One region of the Phytohabitans sp. LZ39 genome, then DNA from elsewhere that is predicted to be linked to it. Evidence: riboswitches for the same ligand, from Rfam matches in the RefSeq annotation. Region 1 holds a riboswitch; the other holds the start of a gene.
What was found. Region 1 has a riboswitch for ZMP and ZTP ahead of AC5L36_RS32050 (bifunctional 5,10-methylenetetrahydrofolate dehydrogenase/5,10-methenyltetrahydrofolate cyclohydrolase). Riboswitches for the same ligand answer to the same signal wherever they lie in the genome.

Region 1 (7,291 bases):
GGACGGCCCCGTCGACGTAGTAGCCGCGGCCGTGCTGCCGGTCGGGCTGTTCGACGATGTGCACGGCGGGTGCCACGGTGTCGTCGATCCGGTCGCGGAGCACCGGGCTGTCGAAGACGGTGTACATGAGCCGCGGCCTGGCCTCCGCGGGCAGGACGCTCTGCCAGTAGCTCAGGTGGCGGACCAGCAGCCGCGCCTCGGTAGCGCCGGAGCCGGTGTCGCGGGCGCTGGAGACCAGCGTGAAGAGGCGGAAATGCGATCCGAACCCCGCCGGGAAGCGTTGCGCCCGCAGCATGCGGTGGCACGCGGCGAGGTGCACCTCGCCGCCGGCGGGCTGGCGCAGTCGCCGGTCGGCGGCCTCGATGGCGAGCGCGTTGGTGGAGTCGCTGACCACCTCGGCGCTCCGCACGGTGGAGACGATCCGGTCCTGGCTTTGCGGCGTGACCGCCGAACACGTGCCAAGCGGCACGACCGGCGACAGCTCCACGCCCTCGAAGTCGGCGGGCAGCCGCCGCCACATCCGGGCTTCCAGGGCGGCAAGCGCGCGGGGGTCGCTGGGGGCGGGGCGGACGAAGCGGTCTTCGCGCCAGCGGCGCAGCAGGTCTGGCGGGCGTACCCGGGAGGCGCGCATCCGGGCCACCGAGAGCAGCAAGGTCTGGAGGTCGGAGGCCGGCAGCGCGGCCAGCGAATCGCGGGTGCCGTCGGGGAGCCGCCCCCAGACCCGCCGCTCAGCGTCGTTCACAAGGGCCACGGTGGCCCAGGAGCGTGCGCGGGTCTACCGATATAGCGTGCGGCGCTCTAGGCCGCTCTGCGCTGCTGTGGGGCGATCGCGGTGCCCCGGCCGCGCAGCCAGACCCGCAGGGTGAAGGGCGCGACCACCACGGCGGTGCCGCAGCCGGTGCAGACCAGCTCGGGAAACTCGTCGGCGCCGTCGTCTTCGGCGGACACGGGCAGTGCCTCGAACGGCATCTCGGCCTGACAGGTAGCACAGTGCATCTCTCGCACGGGTCTCTCCTCTGCTACGGCCGTCTGGTTGTGGCGGCAGCGTCGTTTGTCACCACTGAGCCCAATGGTTCGCTCGCGAGCTCGCTCACTGGAAGCGGGAACTACCCGGTTGTAGTTCTTCAACGTGCCACGGCGAGGACCCGAAGTGGGGGAGGCTAGCCGGCGTGTCGGCCATCTGTTCGAACGGCGGCGGCGCGCACCGCGTTGCGGAAGAGCATCGCCACCGTCGTGGGCCCGACCCCGCCCACCCGAGGGGTGATCGCGCCGGCGACCTCCGCACACGCCTCGTCCACGTCCGGCAGGAGCCGCCGCCCCTCGTACCGCACGCCGGCACCGACCACCACCGCCCCCGGCCGGACGTGCTCCGGCCGGATGATGCCCGGCACGCCGGCGGCCGCGACAAGGATGTCCGCCCGCCGCGTGTACCGGTCCCAGTCGGGCACGCCGGTGTGCACCACGGTCACCGCCGCGTTGGCTGTCGGCCGCTTCTGCGCGAGCAGCATCGCCAGCGGCCGCCCGAGCGTCGCGCCCCGGCCGAGGATCACGACCTCGCGCCCCGCCACCGGTATCTCGTAGTGCGCCAGCAGCGCCTCGATCCCCGCGGGCGTGCACGGCAGCGGGCCGGGCAGGCCGACCGCGAGCCGACCCATGTTGAGCGGGTGCATGCCGTCGACGTCCTTGTCCGGGTCGATGCGCTGAAGCGCCGCGTCGTAGTCCATGTGGGCCGGGACGGGGTACTGCACGAGCAGCCCGTGCACGGCCGGGTCCGCGTTGAAGCGCCCGATGGCCTGCTCCAGGTCGGCCTGGGTGGCGGTGGCCGGCAGGTGCTCGTGCGGCGACGCGAAGCCGAGCTCGGCGGCCTGGCGCTGCTTGATGCGGATGTAGCCGGCGCTGGCCTCGTCGTCGCCGACAAGGATGGTGGCCAGGCTGGGCGTGACACCGCGGGCGCGGAGGTCGGCGGCCGCGGCGGCGGTCTCGGCGAGGACGGCTTCGGCTACGGGTGCGCCGGGCAACAGTCGGGCGGACATGCGCGCTCCTCGGCGCGGGCACCCAGGCGGTCGGCGCCCGCGACGCAGGCTCCCCGATGGTGAGACCCATCCCAGTGCCGCCAGTCGCACGTGGGTCCATCATGCCAAAAGGCCGCGGCCCGCTGACGCGGACCGCGGCCTCCCGGGAAGTACGGCGATTACTTGGTGATCTCTTCGCGGTCCGTGGACGGCGCGGCCGTGACCGGCGGGTGGCCGGGGGAGACCGGCGCCTCGGCCGGCTTTTCGATCGGGAAGAAGAAGCCGCGGATGGCCGGGCCGAGCGCGCCCAGCCGGTTCATCTTCTTCGGGACCACCCAGCCGGCGTACTCGAGGCTGCCGTGCCCGTGCTCGTCGACCGGCGCGAGCGGCTGGTGCACCTCGATGAACCGGCCGTCCGGCAGCCGCCGGATGATGCCCGTCTCCACGCCGTGTGCCAGCACCTCGCGGTCGTGCTGCTGGAGGCCCAGGCAGATCCGGTAGGTGACGTAGTAGGCGATCGGCGGTGCGAGCAGCAGCAGGATGCGGCCGGCCCAGGTCATCGCGTTGAGGCTGATGTGGAACTTGTCGGCGATCACGTCGTTGCCGCCGGAGAGCGTCAGGACCACCCAGAACGCGATCGCCATCGCGCCGAGCGCGGTGCGGGCGGGCACGTCGCGGGGGCGCTGGAGCAGGTTGTGCGCCCGGTAGTCCTTGGTCAGCCTGGCCTCGATGAACGGATAGGCCAGCGGCAGCATCGTCAAGATGCCAGGCAACACCACCGTGGGCCAGAAGATCGGCGGGATGGTGTAGCCGTCACCCCAGCCCCAGAGGTCGAAACGTATCTCCCAGGCCGGGAAGAGCCGCGTCGAGCCGTCCAGGAACATCACGTACCAGTCGGGCTGGCTGGCCGCCGAGACCGTGTACGCCTCGTACGGGCCGAAGAGCCAGATCGGGTTGATCTGGAACAGACCGCCCATCAGCGCGATGACGCCGAAGACGATCATGAAGAAGCCGCCCTGCTTGATCGTGTACCGCGGCACGAAGCGCTCGCCGACCACGTTGTGCTCGGTGCGGCCGGGGCCGGGCCACTGGGTGTGCTTCTGCTTGAAGACGAGGCCCAGGTGGACGCTGATCAACGCGAGCAGCGCACCCGGGATGAGCAGCACGTGCGCGATGTAGAAACGGCCCATGATCACGTGGCCGGGGAACTCGCCGTCGAAGATCGACGTGGTCACCCACGAGCCGATCACCGGGATCGACAGCATGATCGCCGAGGCGATCCGCAGGCCGGTGCCGGAAAGCGCGTCGTCCGGGAGCGAGTAGCCGGTGAAGCCGGCCAGGAAGCCGATCCAGAAGAGCAGCGAGCCGATGATCCAGTTCGTCTCACGCGGCTTGCGGAACGCGCCGGTGAAGAAGATCCGGAACATGTGCACCACGATCGCCGACATGAACGTCAGCGCGGCCCAGTGGTGCATCTGCCGCATGATCAGGCCGCCGCGCACGTCGAACGAGAGGTTGAGGCTCGACGCGTACGCCTGCGACATGTGGACGCCGCGCAGCGGCGCGTAGCTGCCGTCGTACGTCGTCGTGCTCAGCGACGGGTCGTAGAAGAACGTCAGGAACGTGCCGGTCAGCAGCAGGACGATGAACGAGAACAGCGCGATCTCGCCCAGCAGGAACGACCAGTGGTCTGGGAAGACCTTGTTGAGGATGTTGCGCAGCGGTGTGGCCGCCTGGAACCGATCGTCCAGCCCACCGGCCACCTTGGCGGGCACCGCGCTGACGTCTACCTTCCGGCGCTTCATGGCCGCTCCCAAAATGCTGGCCCAACAGCCACCTTGTAGTCGGACGTTGCCACGAAGAACCCTTCCTCGTCTACCTCGATGGGCAGCTGAGGCAGGCTACGCGTGGCCGGCCCGAAGATCGGTCGGGCGTTGTCGGTGATCAGGAACTGCGACTGGTGACACGGGCAGAGCAGGCGGTTGGTCTCCTGCTCGTACAGGCTGGCCGGGCAGCCGGCGTGGGTGCAGATCTTCGAGTACGCCACGAAGTTTTGCCACTGGGCGCCCTCGTTGACCGGCTTGGCGGTGCTCGCCGCCTTCGCCGCGTCGTCCTCCCGCAGGTGGATCAGCAGGGTGGGTGAGTCGGCGTGCTCGTTGGTGGCGCCTTCGGGGATGCCCGGGAAGACCGTCATCTGGCCGCCGACGCTCACGTCTTCGGGCCGGATCGGCGTGCCGTCCTCGCGGGTCAGCCGCACGAGGCGGCCCCCGTTGCCGGCCGGGTCCCAGCCGGTGCGGAAGAGGATGCGGTCCTTGGTCGGGCTCTTGATCAGGCCACCGATGAGCGGGGCGGCGGCGACGAGGCCGACCGGGGCGAGGCCGAGCAGCGCGGCCAGGCCGAGCGTCTTGCGGCGCTTGATGCCCAGCTCGTCGACGATGTAGGCCATCGTGTTGCCGGTCAGCTTGCGCTGCACCCGGTCGGACGGGCCGTCGTGCCGGTCCTGGATCGCGATCTCCCGCGGCATCAGCTTCTTGCCCCAGAGGAGGATGCCGAAGCCGATGCCGAGCAGCGCGATGCCGAGGGTGAGGCCGAGCAGCGGGGTGTAGAGCTTGCTGTTGTTGGCGCCCAGCTCGTACTCCCACGGCCACCAGATGTAGATGACCATGAAGGCCGTCGACGCCAGGCCGGTGAGCAGGAAGAACAGCATGACGGTGCGGACCACGCGCCGCTCGGCCTTGCCACCCTTGAGCGGGAACGGGTCTTCGTAGTGGACGATCTCGACACCGTCACGCCGCGCGCCCTCGCGGACGATCTCGAACCGCGACAGCCGCGGGTCGTCGATGTCGACCTCTTCCGGCTCGACGTCGTGGCCGTGTGCGTGTGTATCCGTGGTCATGACTTCCCCGCAATCCAGAGAGCCGCGAACACCAGAGCGACGATGCCGACCAGGAAGATCGCGAGACCCTCGGTCACCGGACCGAAGCGCCCCATGCCCCAGCCGCCCGGGTCCTTGTCCTGCTTCAGGGACTCCTGGACGTAGGAGATGATCTCCTTCTTCTGCTCCGGCGTGAGCTGGTTGTCACCGAAGACCGGCATGTTCTGCGGGCCGGTCAGCATGGCGGCGTAGAGCTGCCGGTCGGTCGCCTTGCTCAGGTCAGGGGCGTACTTGCCGGACGACAGCGCGCCGCCGCCACCCCCGAACGCGTGGCAGGACGAGCAGTTGATCCGGAAGAGGTTGCCGCCGCGGGCGATCGCCTCGTCGTCGCCGTCGGGCGCGCGCAGGTCGCCGTCGGGCACCTGCGGACCGCCGCCGAGCTCCTGGATGTACTGGGCGAGCTGGCGGGTCTGGTCGTCGGTGAACATCGACGGCTTGCGCGGCGCCTGCGCCTCCTGCCGCGCCATCGGCATGCGACCGGTGCTGACCTGGAACTCGACCGCCGCCGCGCCCACGCCGATCAGGCTCGGACCCCGGCCCTGCACACCCTGCGCGTTGCGACCGTGGCAGCTGATGCAGCTCTGGTCGAACAGCGCCTTGCCCTCCTCGCCCGCGGTCGACAGCTGCGGCGTGTCGTCGGCCGACAGGCCCGGGGCGAAGACGGCGTACACACCGCCGGCGAGCGTCAGCGCGAGGGTGAGACGCACCACCGTGCCCAGGCGCCGCCGCACCCGGCCGCGCGGTTGTGACCGCCTGCGGCGCAGCCGCGCCATCAGGCCGCCGGGGGTGTCAGAAGTCATGCCAGATGTCCTTCATAACTATGGGACGAACCGAGCGGGCGGAACGTGACAGCTTGCTCACTGGAGCAGGTAGATCATCGAGAACAGGGCGATCCAGACGACGTCGACGAAGTGCCAGTAGTACGACACGACGATCGCCGAGGTCGCCTGCGCCGGCGTGAACCGGCCCATGGTCGTGCGGGCCATGAAGATGAGGAACGCCACGAGGCCACCGCTCACGTGCAGGCCGTGGAAGCCGGTGGTCAGGTAGAACATCGACCCGTAGCCGTCGCCGTTGATCTTCACGCCCTCGTGCACCAGCTGGCGGTACTCGTTGGCCTGGCCGAGCACGAAGATGAGCCCCATCACGAACGTGAGGGTGAACCAGCGACGCAGCGAGTGGACGTCGCCCCGCTCCGCGGCGAAGACGCCGAACTGGCAGGTCACCGACGACGCGACGAGGATCAGCGTGAACACCGTCGCGTACGGCAGGTTGAGGACCTCGGTGTGGTGCTCCCACTGCTCGGGCGCGGCCGCGCGGATCGAGAAGTACATCGCGAAGAGCGCCGCGAAGAACATGAGCTCGCTGGAGAGCCACACGATCGTCCCGACGCTGACCATGTTGGGCCGCGTCAGCGAGTGGATCCGGCTCTTGTCAATTGCTGAGGCCGCAGTCACGCGGTCATTATCGCCACCTCGTAGTACGACGTTGCGTCGGGGTCACCTACGACGGTGTGTCGTGGCCCGATTGCCGCTGCCGGACCCGCGTGGCCTAGCCTCGAAACGTGCGCCCCTTCACCGTTTCGGCCATCTTCACCGAGGCCAGCCTCGACAGCTGGATCGCGGTGATGCTGGTGGTGGCGGCCGGCCTCTACCTGTACGGCGTGCACCGGCTGCGGGCCCGCGGCGACAAGTGGCCGCTCTCCCGCACGCTGCTCTTCGTCGGCGCGGGTCTGGGCTCGATCGCCGCGGTGACGGTGAGCGGCCTCCACGCGTACGACACGACGCTGGTCTCCGTGCACATGGTGCAACACATGGTGCTCTCCATGGTCGCGCCGATCTTCCTGGCGCTCGGCGCCCCGGTCACGCTCGCGCTGCGGGTGCTGCGCGGCGCGCCCCGCCGGCGGCTGCTCGCCGTGGTGCACAGCCGGGTCGCCCGCGTCTTCTCGTTTCCCCTCGTCGCGTACGCGATCTTCGTGGCCAACCCCTTCGTGCTCTACTTCAGCGGCCTGTACCGGCTGACGCTGGAAAACTCGTTCGCGCACGAGGTGACACACGCGCACTTCATCCTCACCGGGTGCCTGTTCTTCTGGCCGCTGGTGGGGCTCGACCCGCTGCCCGGCCGGTGGCCGTACCCGGGGCGGGCGCTGCTCATGGTGCTCTCGGTGCCGTTCCACACGGTGCTGGGGCTGACCATCATGCAGAGCACCACGCTGCTCGGCGGCGACTGGTACCCGTCGCTCGGCCTCTCCTGGGCCGATCCGTGGGCCGACCAGAAGGTGGCCGGCGGCATCCTGTGGGCGGGTGGCGAGTTCGTCTCGATCACGATGATCGCCGTGCTTGTC
Region 2 (7,291 bases), on a different contig from region 1:
CACCCGGCCGCTGTGGTGACGGAGATGGTCGCGCGGGTGCTGGCCCTCGCCGAGACGTGGACGGCGTGGGACGGCAAGCCGCGGTCGGTCGACGACCGGATCTACACGCCACACAAGGCCATCCGCCGCGTCGCCGACCACCTCGTCGACCACCTGGCGCAGATCGAGGCGCAGCGTGCCGGCGTGCCTCCCATCCCCGATGCCTGGCACGCGTCCGCGTCGACCACGCCGGCCGACCTGGCGATGTTCACCGCCGAGGATCTCGACGAGGCGCGGAGCCGGCTCACGCGGCTGGCGCAGGTGTTCGACGTGCGGCTGAGGGCCTTGACAGAGGCCGAGCTCGACCGCCGCCCGGGCGGCGCCTGGTCCGCGCGGCAGATCGCCTTCCATCTGGAAGAGTCGCTGTACTACGCGAACGCGGTCGGCGACCTGAGCGGCTGAAGAGGGCATGAGGAGACGCCATGACCGCCGGGCGGCGGCCATGGCGTCTGGAAAGAGCGATCAGGCCTTGTAGCCGGGCATGGGGTAGGACGTGAGCAGGTCGCGGACCTCGCCCGCGATCCGGTCGAGTGCGCTGTCGTCTTCCTTCACCGCGGCCGTGACGGCCTCGTCCATCCACGCGGCGACCTGCGGCATCTGTGCCTCGGTCAGGCCGCGCGTCGTCAGCGCCGGTGTGCCCAGCCGGATGCCCGACGGGTCGAAGGGCTTGCGCGTGTCGTACGGAACGGTGTTGTAGTTGAGCTCGATGCCCGCCCGGTCGAGGGCCTTGGCCGCGGGCTTGCCGCCGATGCCCTTGCCGGTCAGGTCGGCGAGGATCAGGTGGTTGTCGGTGCCGCCGGAGATGAGGTCGAAGCCGCGCTCGATCAGCGCCGTGGCCAGGGCCTTGGCGTTGGCGACCACCTGGGCGGCGTAGTCGCGGAAGGCCGGCTGGGCGGCTTCGCGGAGTGCCACCGCGATGCCGGCGGTGGTGTGGTTGTGCGGGCCGCCCTGAAGGCCGGGGAAGACGGCCCGGTCGATGGCCTTGGCGTGCTCCTCGGTCGTGAGGATCATGGCGCCGCGCGGGCCGCGCAGGGTCTTGTGGGTCGTGGTGGTGATGACGTCGGCGTGGCCGACCGGGGTCGGGTGGGCGCCGCCGGCGATGAGGCCGGCGATGTGGGCGATGTCGGCGGCGAGCACCGCGCCGACCTCGCGGGCGATCTCCGCGAACGCGGCGAAGTCGATCGTCCGGGGGATGGCCGTGCCACCCGCGAAGATCACCTTGGGGCGCTCGCGGCGGGCGAGGTCGCGGACCTCGTCGAAGTCGATCAGGCCGGTCTCGCGGGAGACGTTGTAGCTGACCGAGTTGAACCACTTGCCGGTCGCGGAGACCGACCAGCCGTGGGTCAGGTGGCCGCCCATCGGCAGCGACATGCCCATGACCGTGTCACCCGGGCTGAGGAACGCCAGGTACACGGCGAGGTTGGCGGGCGAGCCCGAGTACGGCTGGACGTTGGCGTGGTCGACGCCGAAGAGCGCCTTGGCCCGCTCGATCGCGAGGGTCTCGATCTGGTCGACGAACTGCTGGCCCTCGTAGTAACGCTTGCCGGCGTAGCCCTCGGAGTACTTGTTGGTGAGGACCGTGCCGCTCGCCTCGAGCACCGCTTCGGAGACGTAGTTTTCCGAGGCGATCATGCGCAGCTTGTCGTGCTGGCGCTCGGCCTCACCCTCGACGAGGCGGGCGAGCTCAGGGTCGGCGGCGGTCAGGTGTGGGATTGCTGGCTCGTGCACGGCGAACTCCTGGCATGTCGACGATGACCGGCACCCAGGCGCGCGGTGCCGCGATCGTGGTCGCTCCCCGGTGGTCTCTTCCACCTCAACGAACCCTGTCGGAAAGGGTTCGATGCGCCAGTCGCGAGTACCCGATGAGCTTAGCGAACACCTCTCGAGGCGTGGTGAAGGCGCCGGCTACCGGCTGGCGGGTGCGGCCGTGCTGCCCCGAGGCGTGAGGTGGGCGGTCTCGTCCTGGTACGCCCCGATCGGCCGGCCCTCGATCGCGGCCAGGAGCTGGCGGGCCGCGTGTGCGCCATACGCCGGGATGTCGCGGCCCAGCGCGGTCAGCGGCGGGTGGGTGAGCTGGCACAGGGCCGAGTCGTCCCAGGCCACGATCGACAGGTCGCCGGGCACCGCGAGGCCCATCTCCTGCGCCACCGACAGGCCCGCGATGGCCATCACGTCGTTGTCGTAGATGATCGCCGTGGGTCGGCCGGCCGAGCTGAGGAAGCGGCGGGTGGCGCGGGCGCCCTCCTCGCCGGTGTAGTCCGAGGGCACGGTCAGCGACTGCTCCAGCCCCAGCCGCTCGGCCGCGTCGAGGAACGCCTGCCTGCGGATCTCGGTGTGCAGCAGCCCCGGCAGGCCGCCGACCCGCGCGATGCGACGGTGGCCGAGCGCCACGAGGTACTCCATGGTCTCCACCAGCGCCGCGGCGTCGTCGGCCCAGACGCTGGCCAGGCTGCCGGTGTGGCCGGGGCCGCCGATGACGACCGCGGGGAGCTGGAGCTCCTCCAGCACGGGCACGCGCCGGTCGTCGACCCGCAGGTCGCAGACGAACACGCCGTCCACCCGCCGCTCGCCCCACCAGCGCCGGTACACCGCGATCTCGGCATCCGGGTCGGCGACGACCTGGAGGGTCAGCGCGTACGACCGGGCCGACAGCTCCGCCTCGACGCCGCTGATCAGCTCCATGAAGAACGGCTCGATGCCGAGGATGCGCGCCGGACGGCACAGGGCGAGGCCGACCGCGTTGGCGGTGGCCCCGGAGAGCGCGCGGGCGGCGCTGTTGGGGTTGAAACCGATCTCCTGAGCTATCGCGATGATGCGCTGCCGGGTCGCCTCGGAGACGCCTGGCTGCCCGTTGAGGGCGTACGACACGGCGCCTTTGGAGACTCCGGCACGCCGCGCGATGTCAGCGATGGTGGGTCGCTTCACGGGCGCTCCTTAGTCACAAGCCGTCCTACGCTACCGCGCGCCCAGGTCAGAGCGGGTCTGCCGCAGGACGCTTGTCCGGTTAAGTGACCTTCAAATTACAGGTTGATCTAGGCGTTAACACGCCATTGACACTGTCTGAGGCCGGCCGTACCGTGTGCCTACTCAACCGGTTCAGTCAACACTCATCAATGATGTGGCGCTAGTCATATGTGGAGGCACTTATGCGTACGCGATTGGCGGTCGTCACGGCCGCGGCCGCGATAACCGCTCTGGTCGCCGGCTGCACCACCTCCTCCGGTGGCGGAGACGAGCCGGCGCAGGACGCCGAGGGTCCCGCCACCCTGACGTTCTGGAACACCGGCACCGACGAGGGCGCCCAGGCGCTCCAGGTCGCCGCGGACAAGTACAAGGAGTCTCACCCCAACGTCACGATCAAGGTGCAGGCGATCTCCTGGGACGACGGGCACGCGAAGGTGCTCACCGCCGCCACCTCCAAGACCGGGCCGGACATCATCTCCGGCGGCATGTCGTGGGGCATCGAGTTCGGCGAGCTGGGCGGCATGATCGACCTCAACAAAGAGGACATCGGCGACATCAAGGCGAAGACCCAGCCCGAGGTGCTCAAGTCGATCACGTCGCAGGACGGCTCGGTATACGGCGTTTCTCTGGACAACGCGTTCTACCTCCTCTACTACCGCCCCGACCTGCTCACGAAGGCCGGGCTGAGCGGCCCGCCGAAGACGTGGGAGGAGCTGACCTCGGCGATCACCAAGCTGAAGGCGGCCGGCGTGAAGACCCCGCTGGTGGAAAACTGGAGCACCTTCGAGTGGCTGCCCTGGTTCAACTGGCTCAAGCAGGCCGGCGGCTCCCTCTACGCCGACGACTGCTCCAAGGCCACCATCGACAGCGAGCAGGCGGTGCTCGCCACCACCAAGTGGGCCGAGCAGTACAAGAAGTTCGGCGTGCCGAAGGCCGCCAACGACTCCGCCGCGGGCCTCGCCAAGGGCGACGTCGCCATGGCCATCGACGGCTCCTGGGTGGTCAACGGCATCGACACCGCACACCCGGGCCTCAAGGGCAAGTGGCAGGTCGCCGCTCTCCCGACCGGTCCCGCGGGCGCCGGCACGTTCGTCGGCGGCCGGATCATCGGCGTGATGTCCTACTCCAAGTTCCCGAAGGCCGCGGTCGACTTCATCAAGTGGCTGTACACGGACGAGGCCATCCAGCTGGTCCAGAAGGAGACCTTCAACAAGGGCGGTGAGCTGTGGCTCTCGCCGCGGCCGGAGCTCGTCGACAGCCTCAACGCCACCGACAACGTGAAGCAGACGCTCAAGACCACGATGGAGACCATCAGCGGCCCGCCCAACTGCAAGGGCTGGGAGATCAGCGGCTCCGAGGTGACCAAGAAGCTCCAGTCGGTCGTCAACGACAACGTCGACCCGAAGAAGGCGCTCACCGAGGCCGCGACCATCATGAACAACAACCTCAAGTAGGGCCCGTGGCCACACCGACCACCACCGCGCCGGCGCCGGGTGCGCCGGCCGCGGGGGCCAAAGGTCCCGATCGGGTACGCCGGGTGAAGCGCTCGCCCGCCCTGCGGCGCATGCGGCTGCGGCGGGCGCTACCCGGATACCTGATGCTGCTGCCGTTCGCCGTGCTGTTCATCGGGTTTCTGGTGTGGCCGCTGGCAAACTCGCTGTACTTCGCGTTCACGAACTACAACGGCGTCAAGCCACCGTCCTTTGTGGGCTTCGACAACTTCCAGCGGCTGTGGTTCGAGGACGACCGGTTCCGCAAGGCGATCGTCAACTCGTTCGTCTACGTCGCCGCCGCCGTGACACTCACTACCGGGCTGGCGCTGGCTCTGGCGGTCGCCTTCCGCGGCACGAGCTGGCGCGACCGCATCATGCGCACGCTGTTCTTCCTGCCCGCCGTCACCTCCACGATCGCGGTCGCGCTGATCTGGCGGTGGATCTTCTCCGGTGAGGACTTCGGGCTCGCCAACACGGTGGTCGGCTGGTTCGGCGCGGAGCCAGTGCAGTGGCTCGCCACACCACACTGGACGATCCCGATCCTGGTGCTGATGGCGGTCTGGGGCGGCTGCGGCTACGGCATGGTGATTTTCGTGGCCGGGCTCAACGCGATACCGGAGGAGCACTACGAGTCGGCGCGGCTCGACGGCGCCACCGCGTGGCAGCAGTTCTGGTACATCACGCTGCCGCAGCTCAAACCCGTCACCACGTATGTCGTGATCACGAGCCTCATCTCGGCCTTCCAGATCTTCGAGGCGGTCTACATCGTCTTCCGTGCCGTCAGCACCGTCGGCGGCGTACAGGACAGCGGGCTGATGCTCGTGCCGTACCTCTACGACATGGGCTTCACGAAGTTCCAGCTCGGCTACGCCTCCGCGATCGCGTGGTCGCTCTTCGTCATCATCTTCATCGTGAGCATGATCCAGCTCCGGGTCACCCGCGCGCTGAGGGAGCTGTGATGCGACGCAACCTGTGGCCGACCGTTGCTCGGCTCCCGCTGTACATCTTCGGCGTCACCATGCTGGTGCCCTTCTACTGGATGGTCACCGCGGCCTTCAAACCGGTGCCGGAGCTGACCAAGAACCCACCGAGCTTCGTGCCGACCGACCCGACAGTGGACGCTTTCTACGAGCCCAAGTACGACCCCGACCAACGGGGTGAGCAGATCGTTTCCGGCCTCTTCCAGCGCTTCACCGACGTGCCAGGCGGCTTCGGGCGGTTCATGTTCAACAGCCTCGTCGTCGCCACCAGCATCACGGTGCTCTCGCTGCTGCTCGCCTCGCTCGCCGCGTACGCGCTGACCAAGATGGACCTGCCCGGCAAGCGGTTCATCTTCGTGGTCATCGTGGCCTCGATGATGGTGCCCTGGCAGGTCAGCCTGATCCCCAACTACCTCATCGTGCGCAACCTGGGCTGGCTCAACAGCTACGAGGGATACATCATCCCGGCGCTCGCCAAGGCGTTCGTCGTCTTCTTCCTGGTGCAGTACATGCGCTCGATCCCGGACGACCTCGTGCACGCGGCCCGGGTCGACGGCGCGGGGGAGTGGCGGATCTGGTGGCGGGTGGTGATGCCGCTGATGCGGCCGGCGCTCGCCGCGATGGCCATCTTCGTGGTGCTCGCCGAGTGGAACAACTTCCTGTGGCCGCTCATCATCGTGCAGAGCGACGACATGGCCAACCTGCCCGTCGCGCTCTCCCGGCTCAACGCGTCCAACGCGTTCAACCCGCAACACATGGCGGTCATCATGGCCGCCTCCTTGCTCACGTCCCTGCCCACCGTCATCGTTTTCTTGTTCTTCCAGAAGCACTTCACCAGGGGCATCGCGCTGTCCGGCATCAAGGGGTAACTACACATGGGTACATTCCGACCGCTGCACGACGGTTGGACAGTGGCATCGGCAGACTCTTCGGTCGAGCCGGTGCCGGCGGCCGTTCCCGGCTGCGTCCACACCGACCTGCTGGCTGCCGGCCGCATTCCCGATCCGTACCTCGACGAGAACGAGACAGCGCTGCGCTGGATCGGCCACACCGACTGGGTGTACGAGACGGCGTTCCAGTGGGACGGGGGCGACGATCCGCGCGTCGACCTCGCCTGCGCCGGGCTGGACACCGTCGCCACCGTCACCCTCAACGGCGTCGAGCTTGGCACCACCGCCAACATGCACCGGTCGTACCGGTTCGACGCGCGCCCGTACCTGCGGCCCGGCGAAAACCGGCTGCGCGTCCACTTCGGATCGGCGTACCGGTACGCGGAGGAAATGCGGGCCCAGCTCGGCGACCGGCCCAACGCGTACCCGGACCCGTTCAACCTCATCCGCAAGATGGCCTGCAACTTCGGGTGGGACTGGGGCCCCAACGTCGTCACCGCCGGCATCTGGCAGCCGATCGGCCTGCACAGCTGGGGCACCGCGCGGCTGGCCGCCGTCCGTCCACTGGTGACGGTCGAAGACGGGGTCGGGCGCGTCGCCGTACACGTGGACGTGGAGCGGGAGAGTGACGAACCCCTCGCGGTCAGCGCGGCGGTGGCCGGCTTCCGGGCCGAAACCACCATCCCGCCCGGCGAGCGCACCGCCGTCGTGACGCTGGAGGTCCGCGACCCCGAGCTGTGGTGGCCCCGGGGGTACGGCGAGCAGGCCCGCCACCTGCTCGACGTGACCCTGCGCTCGGCGGAAGGGGCCGCGGTCGACACCTGGCAGCGGCGGATCGGCTTCCGCTCGGTGCGACTCGACACGACCCCGGACGCGCACGGCACCCCGTTCACGATCGTGGTCAACGGCGTGCCGGTCTTCGCCC

Region 2: it holds a riboswitch for ZMP and ZTP, as region 1 does, so the genes downstream of both, glyA (serine hydroxymethyltransferase) here and AC5L36_RS32050 (bifunctional 5,10-methylenetetrahydrofolate dehydrogenase/5,10-methenyltetrahydrofolate cyclohydrolase) in region 1, are expected to answer to the same signal.

What each region holds. Positions count from the first base shown of each region.
Region 1 covers NZ_JCADBM010000020.1:41,714-49,004, reverse strand. Annotated here, with positions in the region: gene AC5L36_RS32060 (hypothetical protein) at 1-742, opposite strand, end outside; gene AC5L36_RS32055 (hypothetical protein) at 799-996, opposite strand; gene AC5L36_RS32050 (bifunctional 5,10-methylenetetrahydrofolate dehydrogenase/5,10-methenyltetrahydrofolate cyclohydrolase) at 1,161-2,033, opposite strand; ZMP/ZTP riboswitch at 2,047-2,129, opposite strand; gene qcrB (cytochrome bc1 complex cytochrome b subunit) at 2,192-3,817, opposite strand; gene qcrA (cytochrome bc1 complex Rieske iron-sulfur subunit) at 3,814-4,908, opposite strand; gene qcrC (cytochrome bc1 complex diheme cytochrome c subunit) at 4,905-5,747, opposite strand; gene ctaE (aa3-type cytochrome oxidase subunit III) at 5,805-6,404, opposite strand; gene AC5L36_RS32025 (cytochrome c oxidase assembly protein) at 6,512-7,291, shown strand, end outside.
Region 2 covers NZ_JCADBM010000010.1:22,644-29,934, forward strand. Annotated here, with positions in the region: gene AC5L36_RS20035 (DinB family protein) at 1-441, shown strand, start outside; gene glyA (serine hydroxymethyltransferase) at 502-1,767, opposite strand; ZMP/ZTP riboswitch at 1,793-1,902, opposite strand; gene AC5L36_RS20045 (LacI family DNA-binding transcriptional regulator) at 1,945-2,964, opposite strand; gene AC5L36_RS20050 (extracellular solute-binding protein) at 3,186-4,457, shown strand; gene AC5L36_RS20055 (carbohydrate ABC transporter permease) at 4,463-5,455, shown strand; gene AC5L36_RS20060 (carbohydrate ABC transporter permease) at 5,455-6,345, shown strand; gene AC5L36_RS20065 (glycoside hydrolase family 2 protein) at 6,352-7,291, shown strand, end outside.